3 regions of the Ancrocorticia sp. genome follow, and region 3 is predicted to be linked to each of the others. Evidence: riboswitches for the same ligand, from Rfam matches in the RefSeq annotation. Region 3 holds a riboswitch; each other region holds the start of a gene.

Region 1 (4,274 bases), on a different contig from region 3:
TCCAAGAAGGTGGTTGTTTGCACCCAGATCTCTGATTCGAGCGTTCCGTATCCGGGACGCCCTAGCGTTTGGACGATCCCGTATGCGGTGGAACAGAATAGGAACACGAGACTGGCCGCCGCACCAATTGCGGGCCGCAGCGCCGGAAGCGTAACCGTGAACAGCGCGCGCAAGGGAGATGCCCCCAGTGTTCGTGCCGCCTCCTCCGCACGCGGATCCAGCCCGGCCCACATGCCACCAACGGTGCGCACTACAACCGAGAAGTTGAAGAACACCATGGCCATCACCACTGCGCTGGCCGTACCGTCCAGTCCCAACGCCTCATACGCCCCACCTTTACCAAGCAGCGCGCGGAAGGCCACGCCCACCACAACGCTGGGCAGCACGAAGGGAACCGAGGAAATGGCGCGCAGCACGCGGCTCCCCGGAAACGTGCACCGATAAAGCGCATAAGCCCCCGGAATACCCAGCACCACCGCCCCGGCGGTCCCGCCCAGCGCCATCCACAGCGTTTGCCAGATGATCCGCCACGTGCGTTCTTGGCTCAGAACCTCGGCGAAACCCGAAAAGTCCCAGCCCGCATCGCCCACGAATCCGCGAACCAGCATGGCCGCGACGGGCCACACGAAGAATACCCCGAGGAAGGCAACGGGCAAAGCAACAGCGCCTGACCATGCCGCGATCTGGCCAAGCCCGGCGGGGTTGCCACGCCCAGCACGGTGCCGGGCAGCACGAACGTCTGGCCGAGCCCCGCCACCCCGGCCGCCCCCGCTCGATCGGTGCGTGACCTGCAAAGGTTAGTTCCCGCTCTCCTCGTACAGTGCGGTCCAATCCTTGATCCACGTGTCGCGGTTCTCCGCCACAACGGCGGTATCGGCCTCGATCGGATTCTCGGGAGCAGCGGCATATTCAGCCCACTCCTCAGGAAGCTCGACCTGATCGTTGATGGGGTACATGTACATTTCACCAGGGATCGCTGCCTGCACATCGTCCGAGAGCATGAAATCGATGAACGCCTGAGCTCCCTCGGGGTTAGCTGCCCCTTCCACAACGCCGGCATATTCGATCTGCCGCACGCAGGTATCGTCCAGCGATCCAGTTGCCCCAGCGCTTTCGGCCGGTGATGAGGCGTAGGAAACAACCAGCGGGTAATCGCCTTCGCCCTCAGCGCCAGAGAAATCAGAGTAGTAGGCATCCGACCATCCGGAAGCCACCTTGGTGCCGCCATCCAGCAGGCTCTGCCAGTAGTCCAGATAGGAATCCTCGCCCAGGGCCTCAACGGTTCCCACGAGGAAGGCGAGCCCGGGAGAAGAAGCCGCCGGATCTTGAACCACAAGAAGCTCAGCGTATTCAGGCTTGGCCAGATCATCGAAGGTGGCCGGCTCGTCCATACCCTGTTCCTCGAACCACGCGTGATCCACATTCACGCACACATCCCCCAGATCGATGGGGGTCACGGCGCCGTCTAGCGTGTAGTCCGCCCCACTCGCTGGCAAATCCCCAGAGGTGTAGTTGGCGAACACACCCTCATCCACGGCCTTTTGCACGGAGAAGTTCTCCACGCCGTACACGGCATCCACCGTGGGGTTGTCCTTGGCCAGAATCAGCTGGTTGACAACAACCCCGGCATCGCCGGGCGCCGTCGTCGTCAATTCAAAACCTGATTCTTCCTCGAACCGGTCAATTAAATCCTGCGGAACGTTAAACGAATCGTGGACCAGAACCGTGACGGAATCGGGCGCCGATCCCGCGTCCCCACCCTGCGAATCGTCCCCGGAGCAGGCGGCGAGCCCACCCAAGGCCAACGCTGCCACTGCCGTAGCCGCGATTTTCTGCTGCTTCATTCTTCCTCCAATCAAGGAGGGCTCACCGAAGTGAGGAGAGAACTCGACTCCCTAGCGCCGGTATGATCCGGATCAGGTTCGAGGGTCTGCTTTCGCACTCTCAGCACCGCGTTGGCGCTCCCCTGTCGATCCCACAGCCTAGCAATCAGTCCGCCGCGTTGGCTACCTCGTCCGCAACCTGCTGGGCACCCTCAGCGGCCCTGTCCAGCCCATACCACTTGGAGGCCTGACGCATCACCAACTGGTTCACCACCGCGGCCACGCTGGCGGACACCACGGAAAAGACCAGAGCATCGCGCAGCGGTTCGGTGTAATCCTCCTCATTGGGATGGTCCCGGCCAACGGCCACCTTCCAGATCCCGTCCGCGAGTTTATTCGCGAGGAAGCCTGACACGATTCCGGCGCCAGCGCTGATGATTTTCCAGCCGATATCCATACCTTCTCCTTAATGAGTGTTCTTCCTATTATCGCGCTCGGTTGGCGCCACGTGTAGGTCCTCCCGCAAATCGTCCACCACCAGTTCGCCAGAATCCACCCTGCCCGTGCGGTATCCGGCGCGCGAAAGCATGTGGGCCGAAATCGGGGACGTGATGAGTTGGAAGGCAATCACGAGGATCATCGTCCACGTCATGGTGGAATCGCGCACGATCATCGCCGCGCCGGTCAGGTTCAGGATCAGCGAGAGCACTTGCGGCTTCGTGGCAATATGCTGGCGCGAAATCAGGTCCGGGTAGCGCGCCAGCCCGATCGCGGCGATCAGCGTGAGCGTGCAGCCAAGGATGAGGAAGATTGCACCGGCGATGTCCAGAACGTCATCCATTGGTTTCCTCCTCGTCGCTCCCATCCGGATGGACGGGTTCGGCACTATCTTCGTCCGAATCAGATTCTTCTTCCGCTGCCTCCGCGGCCGCGATCGCTTCTTCCTCCTCGATGGTGAGGATTCGGCGTTTGCCCGGATCGTCGGGGCGCGCGGCTCGTGCGAGGGTCACCGATCCGAGGAAGCCGACGACGGAGACGACGACGAAGACAGCCAACAAATCCGCCCTGGTGGTATATGCAACGAGGAGCGCCAGGGCCCCCAGCACGATGGAGGTCATCACGTCCACGCCAACCATGCGGTCAAGCGTGGAGGGGCCACGTTCGATGCGGAACAGCACGGCGGCGGCAGCGATGAATAGCATCACGCCGCATACTCCAACTACCCAAATCATTAGTCCTCCTCCGTCGATTCGTACACTGGGGCGAATGGGACCGGCAAGAGGCCCGATCGGGAGGTGGGGCCCGGTACGAAGCCAGCGCGAATAAGTTCGTCGCGTGAGGCGAATGCGCGCAGAATCCTCTCCTCTAGGTCGAGGATCGAATTGTGAGCAGCCGAAACACCGCCCGATAGGCCTACATCGAATACGTGAATGTACATCGTGCCGGTTGAGGCGTCCGCTTCCACCGGGACTGTGCCCGGAACTACCGCGGCCATGCCGGCTGCCATGGCCAAATACATGTCAGATTCGGAGCGGAGCTGAACGCGGATGATGGCGGCCTTGGCTTTTCGCCCGCGCACGATGAAGAGTGCCTGCTGAATGGAGGAGAACACCAGATCGTAAACGAAGTGTGCGCCGAGTATCACGAGGCCGCGCGGGCGGAAACGCCCATCGAAGCTCATGGCGGGGAACGGTGCCACGCTGGTGATTGCGAGCGCGAGGATGAAGCCCGAGACGATATTGCCAGGGGTGACTTCACCCCACAACAACACCCAGACCAGCGTGCACCAAAAGAGTGTGCCCAGCGAGGCGTGTGGGAAGCGGCCCGGGCGTTGCGTTGCTATTCGGATAGCGTCCCGTGACTTACTCATCGTTGCCTCCTTCGGGCTCCTCCATGTGATCATCCGTGACGTTCGGGGAAATACCTTCCCCACGTTGGCCTTCCTGTGGAAGAACGGTGGCGATGTAGGGGGCACGTGCTCTGAGTTCAACCGCCGTGTCATCTGTGAAGTGGCGCAGTGGGTTTGCGATCACTGACAACCCCAGCGTAACGGCTACCAGCGTGGCGGCAATACCGATCATGCCCTTCGGGCAATCATTCTCCGGCAACGGGTCCGGGGCCTCCTGCCAGAACGCCATGTTCCACACGCGAATCACGGCGTACAGGGTAAGGATCGAGGTGATGATTCCGGCTGCAATCAACAGCCAATCCAAACCGGTGCCACGATGCGCCGATGCCTCCATGAGGCCCAGTTTGCCGAGGAATCCGGACATCGGTGGGATGCCTGCAAGGTTGAGCGCGGGAATCAAGTAGAGCGCCGCGATGAGGGGGGTTCCGGCAGCCAAGGATCCCAGCTTGCTCATCGAGGTGGTGCCGGTGCGGCGTTCGATCAGGCCCACCACCAAGAACAGTGTTGTCTGGACCGTGATGTGGTGAACCGCGTAGAAGACT
Region 2 (4,274 bases), on a different contig from region 3:
CAAGCGCGTCCAACACGTCCTTGGGTGCAAGATCCGCTTCCGTCCGGTCTGCGCGCGTGAGGTGGATCCGGGCGGGATCTTTTTTCGTATCGACGACGGCGAATTCCTCCCCCGCCGTGGTGAGCCTCAACAAGATCTTGATGCTCAGGTGGTCGGGGTCGGTGGGGTTCAGGGCAACGGTGATCGGGGACGGACCCAGGCTCAGAACGCTATCTGGCGAAGCCTGCGGGTCAGTGAGAGACAGTGCGGGCATTGTGTCAGCCCTCCTTGAGGTGAATCGGGATGTTGGTGGTGCGAGCCGAAGTTCGAAGGAATACAGGCGCTGCCCGTGATCTACCACTTTGGTTTCGCGTTCGATCCTGCGATGGAAGCCGTGCTGGTAGTAAAGATTGTGGGCGTGGACCATGTGTGGGGAAGAGTTGATGCTGATCGTTTCTGCACCGTTGGTTCGTGCTTGGTCAATGGCGTGCTCCACCAGCTTGTGGCCGATGCCCCTTCCGCGCCCCGCCCGCGCAACGCCAAGGATGTTAAATGTTGAGGTGCCACGGGCGATCGCTTCGGGATGCGGAGTCAGAACGCCAGCCACAATTCTCCCGGAGGAGCGCTGCTCAACAGCCCAGATGTAGTTGGTTTCTGCCCGCGCGCTAATTGCGTGGAGGCCACGCCTGTACTCCTCGGTGACCCAGCATCCGTGGGTGAAGGCATCCTCAAGCATGTTGCCGAATTCTTCGTATTCGTGTGGCTGAGCCAAACGCAGCACATGATCCGCGTCTAAGGGGACGGGGCGCAACTCCTCGGGGTGGAGCGAGGTGGGGTTCGACGGGGTGGGATTCAACGTGATGCTCATGCTCCAAAGCTCCACAACTCATAAGAGCCACCGCCGCCGGGGCCCGTGTACAGGGGCGAACCCGTAAGGCCCTCGCGCCCAGCCGGCTCCAACCATGCCGCGAGCGATTCTTCCGGTGTGGGCAGGTAGGAGGTTTCTCCGCGGATGACGCCTTTGTTGATGTACTCTCCCGACGGGCCTGGCACAAGGCCGAGGAAGTACTTTTCCCGGTCATCTACTAGGCCGTTCTGGAACAGATCTCGGGCGTAGGCCCACAGGTTGGGGTAGTCGCTGATCTGGATCGAATCGTCCTGACCGAACAGCTCCACGAAGCCTGGGCGGTAGTTGCGCTCGAAGGATGCGAGAGTTTGGAACAGGCGAACATCGGAATCGGTCAGGCGATCGCCGAACAGGTAGCGCCGCGAAGCTAAACGGAAATTGTAATCGGCCAACCGAGCCTCGAAAATGCGCTTGGCGGCGAGCGCCGCATTGTGGCTCTGAGCGAAGATGGCCTTGTAGGTCCCGTTGTTCACATCGTCGAATAGCTGCTGGTTGAGTAGGTCAATTTCTTGGCGCAGATCTGCCTGATAGAGGTCGGGAGCATCTGCCTTGTGAAGTGGCTTCCACGCCGTCTCCAGATCGATGGGGAGAAGGTGGTAATTGTTGGTCACTACCTTTCCCGTGACCGTGTCAATGACGGTTGGGGATGTGCCGCGGCCGGCAAAGGTGGGATCCGTGGCTCGGTAGAAATCGTTGAGGCGGTCGGTTCCGAAACGCTGGACAACATCGCCGTCACTATCGGAGATGCGCCAACCTTGCGAATCCCGCCCGTACAGAAGGACAAATGGGAGCGCCTCTTGCAGGCCAAGCAACCGGGTAACGATGAGCTGGCGCCGTGCCCACCCGCAACCGACGCTTCCTAGCAGGCGGTATCGCCCTGCCTCAACTGGCCATTGGCCATCCTCTTGGCCAAAGCGAGCCGTGAACCAGTTGCGTTGGCGGCGGAACCCGCCATCGGGGGTCTGCTCGGAAACAACTTCTGGCATTTTCGCACTATCGTCTCGGGCCGGAGGATTGAGAAGTTCATATTCAACTGAAGCTTTAAGTGCGGTCATGGGAGTGCTCCTTTGAAGGAATTGGTCTGCTGAATGTGTGAAGAAAGTTTGTGGAGAAGATTTGTGAAGAACGGAAATATGCTGATAGATGCGCTCTCGCGGGGAAAACACTGCGTTTTGGGTATAAGATCCCGCATTTTGGATGCAAGAAAATACGCTCTGCCCTTCGAGGCTGCGTGGGAAAGCTGCGTGTGAGGGCGGCAGTGGCTTCGGCTAAGGCAGCAGGATGAGTTTTAGTGAAGCTGGCGGTATGGGTGTGCCGACAAACGGTCTGCAGGAGCCCGTTGCGAACTGACCTCGGGATACGTGATCAGATGGTACGGGCGCTGCTCACCGTGTTGCGGTTGGCCAGAGAAAAGGCTTCGTTGAAAACTCTGTGCCTAGCGACAACACATTCGACAACAGAAGGCCGCACGGGTGAAGTAGAGGTTCGTGGTGAGCTGCTGATTGTGCATGTGCTCGCCCCTCTCATGTGTGATCTGTAATCGAACACCTTTAGCATATGGGGGTAATAGGTTTATGTCTAATGCATGTTCACATCGTGAGAATGCAAGGCGCGGGATGCCATACTTGAACGTGGACACGGGGTGCTCCAACCGGAGCTGAGACTAAACCCGTGGAACCTGATCTGGTTCATACTAGCGAAGGGATTGTCCAGTGAATCAACGCGCTTCAATATCTGCTGCGCCCGCCATGGACGGCACATCACAAGCATCAGCGCCCGCACAACCTCCTGCCTCTACAGCCGCCATGCCCAAGGCCGGGCGTGCAGCCCTGCGCGCGGGTGTCGTAGGAAATTGGATAGACAACGTCCACATGTTCCTTCCACTCACCGCACTAGCTCCGGCGATGGCGGTGCTCGCTGGGCCGGGGGCTGCGGCCGCCACGGGCGCGATCGTCGTGATCGCAATGATGCTCGGACGCCCCTTGGGAGGCGTGATCTTTGGGCGGATCTCGGACAAGCTGGGCCGCACCCGCACCACGAAGATTGCCATCACAGGGACGGCGCTGTGCGCGCTGCTCATCGCGGTGATGCCCACCTACGAGCTTCTCGGCGGAGGAACCATTGCGGCAATTCTGGCCCTGCGGTTCATCGGGGGAATCTTCATCGCAGGAGAATACTCCGCCGCCATTCCATTGGCTATGGAGTGGTCCTCCCCTCGTAAGCGCGGCTTCATGAGCGGGCTCATCCTCTCGATGGCGCCGTGGGCACAGGCCTCCATTGCATTCGCCGTCGCGTGGCTGCTGGCGCTCATGGGGCCCGATGCCTATGCGGCATGGGGATGGCGCATCCTCTTCGTGATCGGTGCGCTGCTTTCGGTTGGGATGCTCATCTACTATCGTTCTCGGGTCACGGATGCCCCGATTTTCCACCGCGAGCGCTCTGCCACGGCTCGGCCAAAGGCGAGTGTCAAGGACGTGGTACTGGGGCGCTGGTCTAGGTCATTCTGGCAGGCGTTCATCATCATGACCGGCCTCTTTTTCCTCACCCAAACCACGGTTGTCATGATGACGGCGGAACTCGGCGAAGAGACAGGGCTGACCTCGGGTGAAGTCTCTGTGGCCATGGGAATTGCCTCGATCAATCAGGCGATCTTCATGATTCTCGCCGGCCATATTTCCACCAGAATCGGCCGGCGGAACCTCTTCATCATCTGGGGCACAGTGGCGCTGATCGCCGGGCCGGGCATCTGGTGGGCGGCCTCCGAATCCACCACTCTGGCTCAAGCAGCACTGTGCGCCTCGCTGCTGCAGGTGGCAACTGTGGCGGCCTACGGTCCCATCTCCGCCTACCTTTCCGAGAGATTCCCTACCGAGGTGCGCTCCACCGGGTACGGGATCGTCTACAGCTGGTCACTCATCATCCCCTCGCTTTACCCCTTCTATCTGCCCACGTTGCAGGAATGGTTCGGGCCCTACGCGGCGATCATGGGATTAATCGTTGTGGGCGCCGGCCTCGTGATTCTCGGGGCGGCACTGGGCCCCGCCCTCAGCAGGCGTGATATCTCCCGCGATCTCGATGAGGTTGCCTCAGTTGTCGACGGGGTGCCATTAGATGGCGGCGCACCAACTGGCGAAGGCAACGATCGATGAACGGCACGGGCGCGGCACTGCCAGGCACGGACCTGGCACGGGACACAGATTTCGCTGCGGCGGCACCCGCAATTGCGGCAGTGCGGCGGGGCCAACCCCTCGTGCACTGCATCACGGCAACGGTATCCATGAATTTCGTTGCCAACGGGTTACTTGCCGCCGGTGCCCGCCCCATGATGACCGAGACCGTCCAGGAAGCACCGGTCATCACGGGGATTGCGGATTGTTTGCTAGTCAAT
Region 3 (4,274 bases):
CGGCCGCGATATTCATTCCTACCGAGCAAAAGAAGTGGCGCGCCGCATCGGCCTCCTCCCTCAAAGCTCCATCGCCCCGGATGGCATCACGGTGGCGGACCTCGTGGCGCGCGGGCGATTCCCGTACCAGAAGCTGATTCAGCAGTGGACCGAGGCGGACGAAAAGGCCGTGGCCGAAGCAATGGAAGCCACGGGCGTTAACGGGCTCTCGGGACGGCTGGTAGACGAGCTCTCCGGCGGCCAACGCCAGCGCGTCTGGGTAGCCATGGCGCTCGCCCAGGAAACCGACATCCTCCTCCTAGACGAACCCACCACCTTCCTCGACATCACCTACCAGATCGAGCTCCTCGAACTGCTCACGGACCTCAACCTTGCCGGCCGCACCATCGTGGCCGTCCTCCACGATCTCAATCACGCCGCGCGTTACGCCAGCCACCTCATCGCCATGCGCGACGGCCACATCATGGCCGAAGGCACCCCGCGCACGATCGTCTCCGCAGACCTCGTGGAACGCGTATTTGATCTCAAGTGCCTCGTGGTCCCGGACCCGGCCGTGGGCACTCCGCAGGTTGTTCCGCTGGGTAGGGAACGGCGTTAGTTTTGTAACGACGACGAACCCGCATCCAGCCCCTGCTGCCAGAATTCCTTCTCAAGCCTTGTTGCCGCGCGGAAAACCCGCACTAGTTCGGCGAACCGCCGCGAGCTGATCGCCCCGCCGTCAGAAAGCGCATCAAGGCGTGCGATAGCCGCTGCTGCTCCGGCTTGGAATTCCGCCCCGGCGTATTCCTCGATCCATTCTGCGTAGGGGTGGGCCTCGCCGTCACCGCCCGTACTGCCCGCGCTGCCTCCCGCGCCGCCTACCGCGCCAGCCCTTTCTCCCAACCCAGCCCCATTCGCCCGGAGCACTGGCTCAAGCGCGGTCCCAATCTCCGCGTATCCGATCACGCATGGGGCCAGAGCAATGTGCAGATCCAGCAGATCGCCGGACATCCCGGCGTCCAGCACGTACCGCGTGTAGGCAACGGTGCCCTGCTTTTCCGGAGCCGCGTCCAGCTCCTCCAGAGAAATCCCCCACCGCTCCGTCAGGCGGCGGTGCAGCTTCGTCTCGTCAAGGATGAGTGAGAGCGCATCGCTGGCCTCACGAATGTCCGCGAGCCTCCGGCTCTTGTATGCGGCCAAGGCATTCGCGCGGGCGAACTGAATAAGGAACAGGTAGTCCTGCACGAGGTAGTCTTGAAAGGCCTGGAGCGGCAGCGTTCCTTCCCCAAGCCTCTGCACAAACTCATGGTTGGTGTAGGCCTCCCACTCGGGGGCAATTGCGTCCTTCAGATCGTCAAACAGTGTCATCGCTCGTCCCTTTCACTACGTCTCATAGACACAGGGCGGGAGCGATGCGCGAGTTGGCGATGATGGCACCGCCCGCATCTTTGACATTCCTCCGCGAGTACGAACTCGATCAGGTTCTCGGGTTTCTCTCAGCCCAGATGGGCACCCCGTGTCTGCAGTACGAGTATCGCACACTCAGCTCACCGAGAGTTTTTATTTCGACGACGACGGCGCTCCGCGAACCTACAAAATCACGCTCGCGGCAGGGCGATCCTTGATAGGGTTACACGTGACATGGGGTGCCACGCGAGAGTGCGGGCTGAGAAAACACCCATCGAACCTGATCTGGTTAACTCTAGCGAAGGGATTGTCATGGTTGACCTCAACCTGCATTCTGCTTACAACACATTGCGTACCACCAACCCGCTGATCCAGTGCATCACGAATACCGTTGTGCAACAGTTCAGCGCCAACGTTCTTCTAGCGGCAGGTGCCTCACCGGCGATGCTGGACCATGAAGCTGATGCCGCGCAGTTCGCTCGGATCGCGAATGGCCTGCTCGTGAACTTTGGGACTGCCACTAGCCACCAATTTCTTGGCGCCGATGCCGCCATTGAGGCGTCTCTTGCAGAAGGCCACCCGTGGGTTCTTGACCCGGTGAGCGTTGGGGCAATCGAGTATCGGACGTCGAGGATTCGCCGTGCTGCCGGCATGAATCCCACCGCGATTCGCGGCAACGCCTCCGAGATCGCGGCTCTGGCCGGTGCCGGGCTTGGCGGGCGTGGAGTTGATTCCACCGATGAGGTGGATGCCGTCCTACCTGCCGCCGCCCAGCTGGCGCGTTCCACCGGAGCGGTTGTTGCCATCTCCGGGAAGACCGACGCCGTAGTTGCCCACATCAACGGGACGGACCATGTTGTGCGTGTGCATGGAGGGCACGAGTTGATGCCGCTCGTCATCGGGACCGGGTGCTCGCTTGGTGCGCTCACCGCCGCCTATCTCGCGGGTGCCGATACTGCCTCGGAACGCTTGAATGTCGTTGTTGCCGCCCACGCACACTTCGCCGTTGCCGGGGAGCGTGCTGGCCGCGATGCTCACGGTCCTGGAAGCTATTCTGTGGCCTTTCTGGACGCCCTCCATGCCGTGACGGCAGAGGAACTGGCGGGCGCACGGGTTGAGCTGAGTTCTCTTGAAAGCGTTGCGTCATGATCGCTGCCAGCCCGCGGTTGGCGGGGATTGATGCCCGGCTGTATCTGGTGACGGATACCGCTCAGTGCGAGTCGGCTGGCCGCAGTGTGGCCGAAACTGTATACGAGGCGGTGGCCGGTGGGGCTGGCATCGTTCAGGTGCGCGATAAGGATCTGGATGATGCTGGCTTTTACTCGCTGACGCGAGAGGTTATCGCTGCCGTAGCCGCGGCTATGGGCGGAAGTGGGAGGTACGTACCCGTCGTCGTCAATGATCGGGTGAACGTAGCCCGGCGGCTTCTGGACGAAGGCATCCCCATTCACGTCCATATCGGGCAATCAGACACCACGCCAGCCCGCGTACGGGCGTTGCTCGGGCCGGGGCCTCTCATCGGGCTCTCCGCGTCCAATACGGCCCAGTTCGCGGCCGCGCGGGCGTCCGGGGCGGTGGATCTTCTGGGGATCGGGCCGGTCTACGACACCTCAACCAAGGCCGATGCGCCGGGAGGGCTCGGGGCCGAGCATCTTGGCGAGCTGGTTGCACAAGCCGGGCTGCCCGCGGTTGGCATCGGTGGGATCACACATGATCGTGCGGCGGAAATCAGGGACTGTGGACTCATCGGGATGTGCGTCGTTTCCGCAATCTGCATGGCAGAGGATCCGCGGCGGGCTGCGGCCGAACTGCTTACTGCCTTCGATCCGGGTGGCCTCATTGGTGGAGTTGAACCGGGCAGTGCCGGTGTGGCAAGGGCTGGCGATCCCCTCACTAGTGCGGACCGTGCCGGCGGCAAGGTTTCCGCCGAAGAATCAACGTTGCGGTTAGGCGGGGCGCGATGAACCGGCCACCAATCGCGCTGTCCATCGCGGGGACGGATCCCAGTGGCGGCGCCGGCATCCACGCCGACCTCAAGGCCTTTGCTGCGCGCGGGGCTTTCGGCACCACCGTGATCACGGCCCTCGTTGCCCAAAACACCCACGGCGTTTCTCGGGTGTATCCCATTCACGATGATTTCGTTGCCGATCAGTTTGATGCCGTTCTGGGCGATATGCCCGTGGATGCCACAAAATCTGGCATGCTGGCCTCGCGATCACTCGTGGAGCTGGTGGTTGATCGCCGGCGCTCTGGTTCTCTTGGCTTCTACACGGTTGATCCCGTCATGGTGGCCACGTCGGGGCATCGCCTTTTGGAGGCTTCGGCTGTGGATGCCGTGCGCGAGCTGTTGCTGCCGGTTGCCGATCTGATCACGCCCAACCTGCCGGAGGCGGCTCTCCTGCTTGGGGATGACGTGGCGGAGGCTGCGAGCCCTCCGGAGATGGTGCGGCAGGCCCGCGAGCTTGTGTCCCGCGGAGCCGGCGCCGTGCTCCTTAAGGGTGGGCATGCACCTCAAGGAGACGTTGTGGATGTCCTGGTGACTGGTAGCGGCGAGGTCAGCCAGTTCATTCATCGGCGGGTGGCCACGCCGAACACTCACGGAACGGGATGCACCCTCTCCGCGGCAATCACCGCCGAGGTGGCGAAGCTCCTACACCAAGGCGCGGGCAACGCGCTGGATGCAGGTCTGTTTCACGAAGCGGTGGCAAGCGCACTGGATTATGTGTCCCGAGCGATTGAATCCGCTGCTGAGTGGCGTATAAGCCTCCAGCCTGAAGGGGCTCATGGGCCAGTGGATCATCAGGTTGATCTGCGGCGGGCCTAAGTGGCTAACCATTCCCGCGAGGTGACGGGTTAAGTCACGAGGTGACATGTTGCAACATGTCAAC

What was found. A riboswitch is a leader RNA that binds a small molecule or an ion and turns the genes downstream of it on or off. The one in region 3 is predicted to bind thiamine pyrophosphate.
Region 1: linked by a shared signal. The riboswitch ahead of ACTHV6_RS02350 (thiamine ABC transporter substrate-binding protein) and the one ahead of thiM (hydroxyethylthiazole kinase) in region 3 are both predicted to bind thiamine pyrophosphate.
Region 2: linked by a shared signal. The riboswitch ahead of ACTHV6_RS08710 (MFS transporter) and the one ahead of thiM (hydroxyethylthiazole kinase) in region 3 are both predicted to bind thiamine pyrophosphate.

What each region holds. Positions count from the first base shown of each region.
Region 1 is NZ_JBQCZW010000003.1:125,432-129,705, reverse strand. It holds gene ACTHV6_RS02355 (ABC transporter permease) at 1-794, opposite strand, end outside; gene ACTHV6_RS02350 (thiamine ABC transporter substrate-binding protein) at 798-1,844, opposite strand; TPP riboswitch at 1,876-1,978, opposite strand; gene ACTHV6_RS02345 (DUF4235 domain-containing protein) at 1,990-2,280, opposite strand; gene mnhG (monovalent cation/H(+) antiporter subunit G) at 2,290-2,664, opposite strand; gene ACTHV6_RS02335 (monovalent cation/H+ antiporter complex subunit F) at 2,657-3,055, opposite strand; gene ACTHV6_RS02330 (Na+/H+ antiporter subunit E) at 3,055-3,693, opposite strand; gene ACTHV6_RS02325 (Na+/H+ antiporter subunit D) at 3,686-4,274, opposite strand, start outside.
Region 2 is NZ_JBQCZW010000025.1:13,711-17,984, forward strand. It holds gene ACTHV6_RS08700 (GNAT family N-acetyltransferase) at 1-847, opposite strand, end outside; gene ACTHV6_RS08705 (glutathione S-transferase C-terminal domain-containing protein) at 844-1,941, opposite strand; TPP riboswitch at 2,515-2,609, shown strand; gene ACTHV6_RS08710 (MFS transporter) at 2,599-4,035, shown strand; gene thiM (hydroxyethylthiazole kinase) at 4,032-4,274, shown strand, end outside.
Region 3 is NZ_JBQCZW010000018.1:21,021-25,294, forward strand. It holds gene ACTHV6_RS07225 (ABC transporter ATP-binding protein) at 1-598, shown strand, start outside; gene ACTHV6_RS07230 (TenA family protein) at 595-1,347, opposite strand; TPP riboswitch at 1,417-1,506, opposite strand; TPP riboswitch at 1,612-1,711, shown strand; gene thiM (hydroxyethylthiazole kinase) at 1,699-2,535, shown strand; gene thiE (thiamine phosphate synthase) at 2,532-3,350, shown strand; gene thiD (bifunctional hydroxymethylpyrimidine kinase/phosphomethylpyrimidine kinase) at 3,347-4,210, shown strand.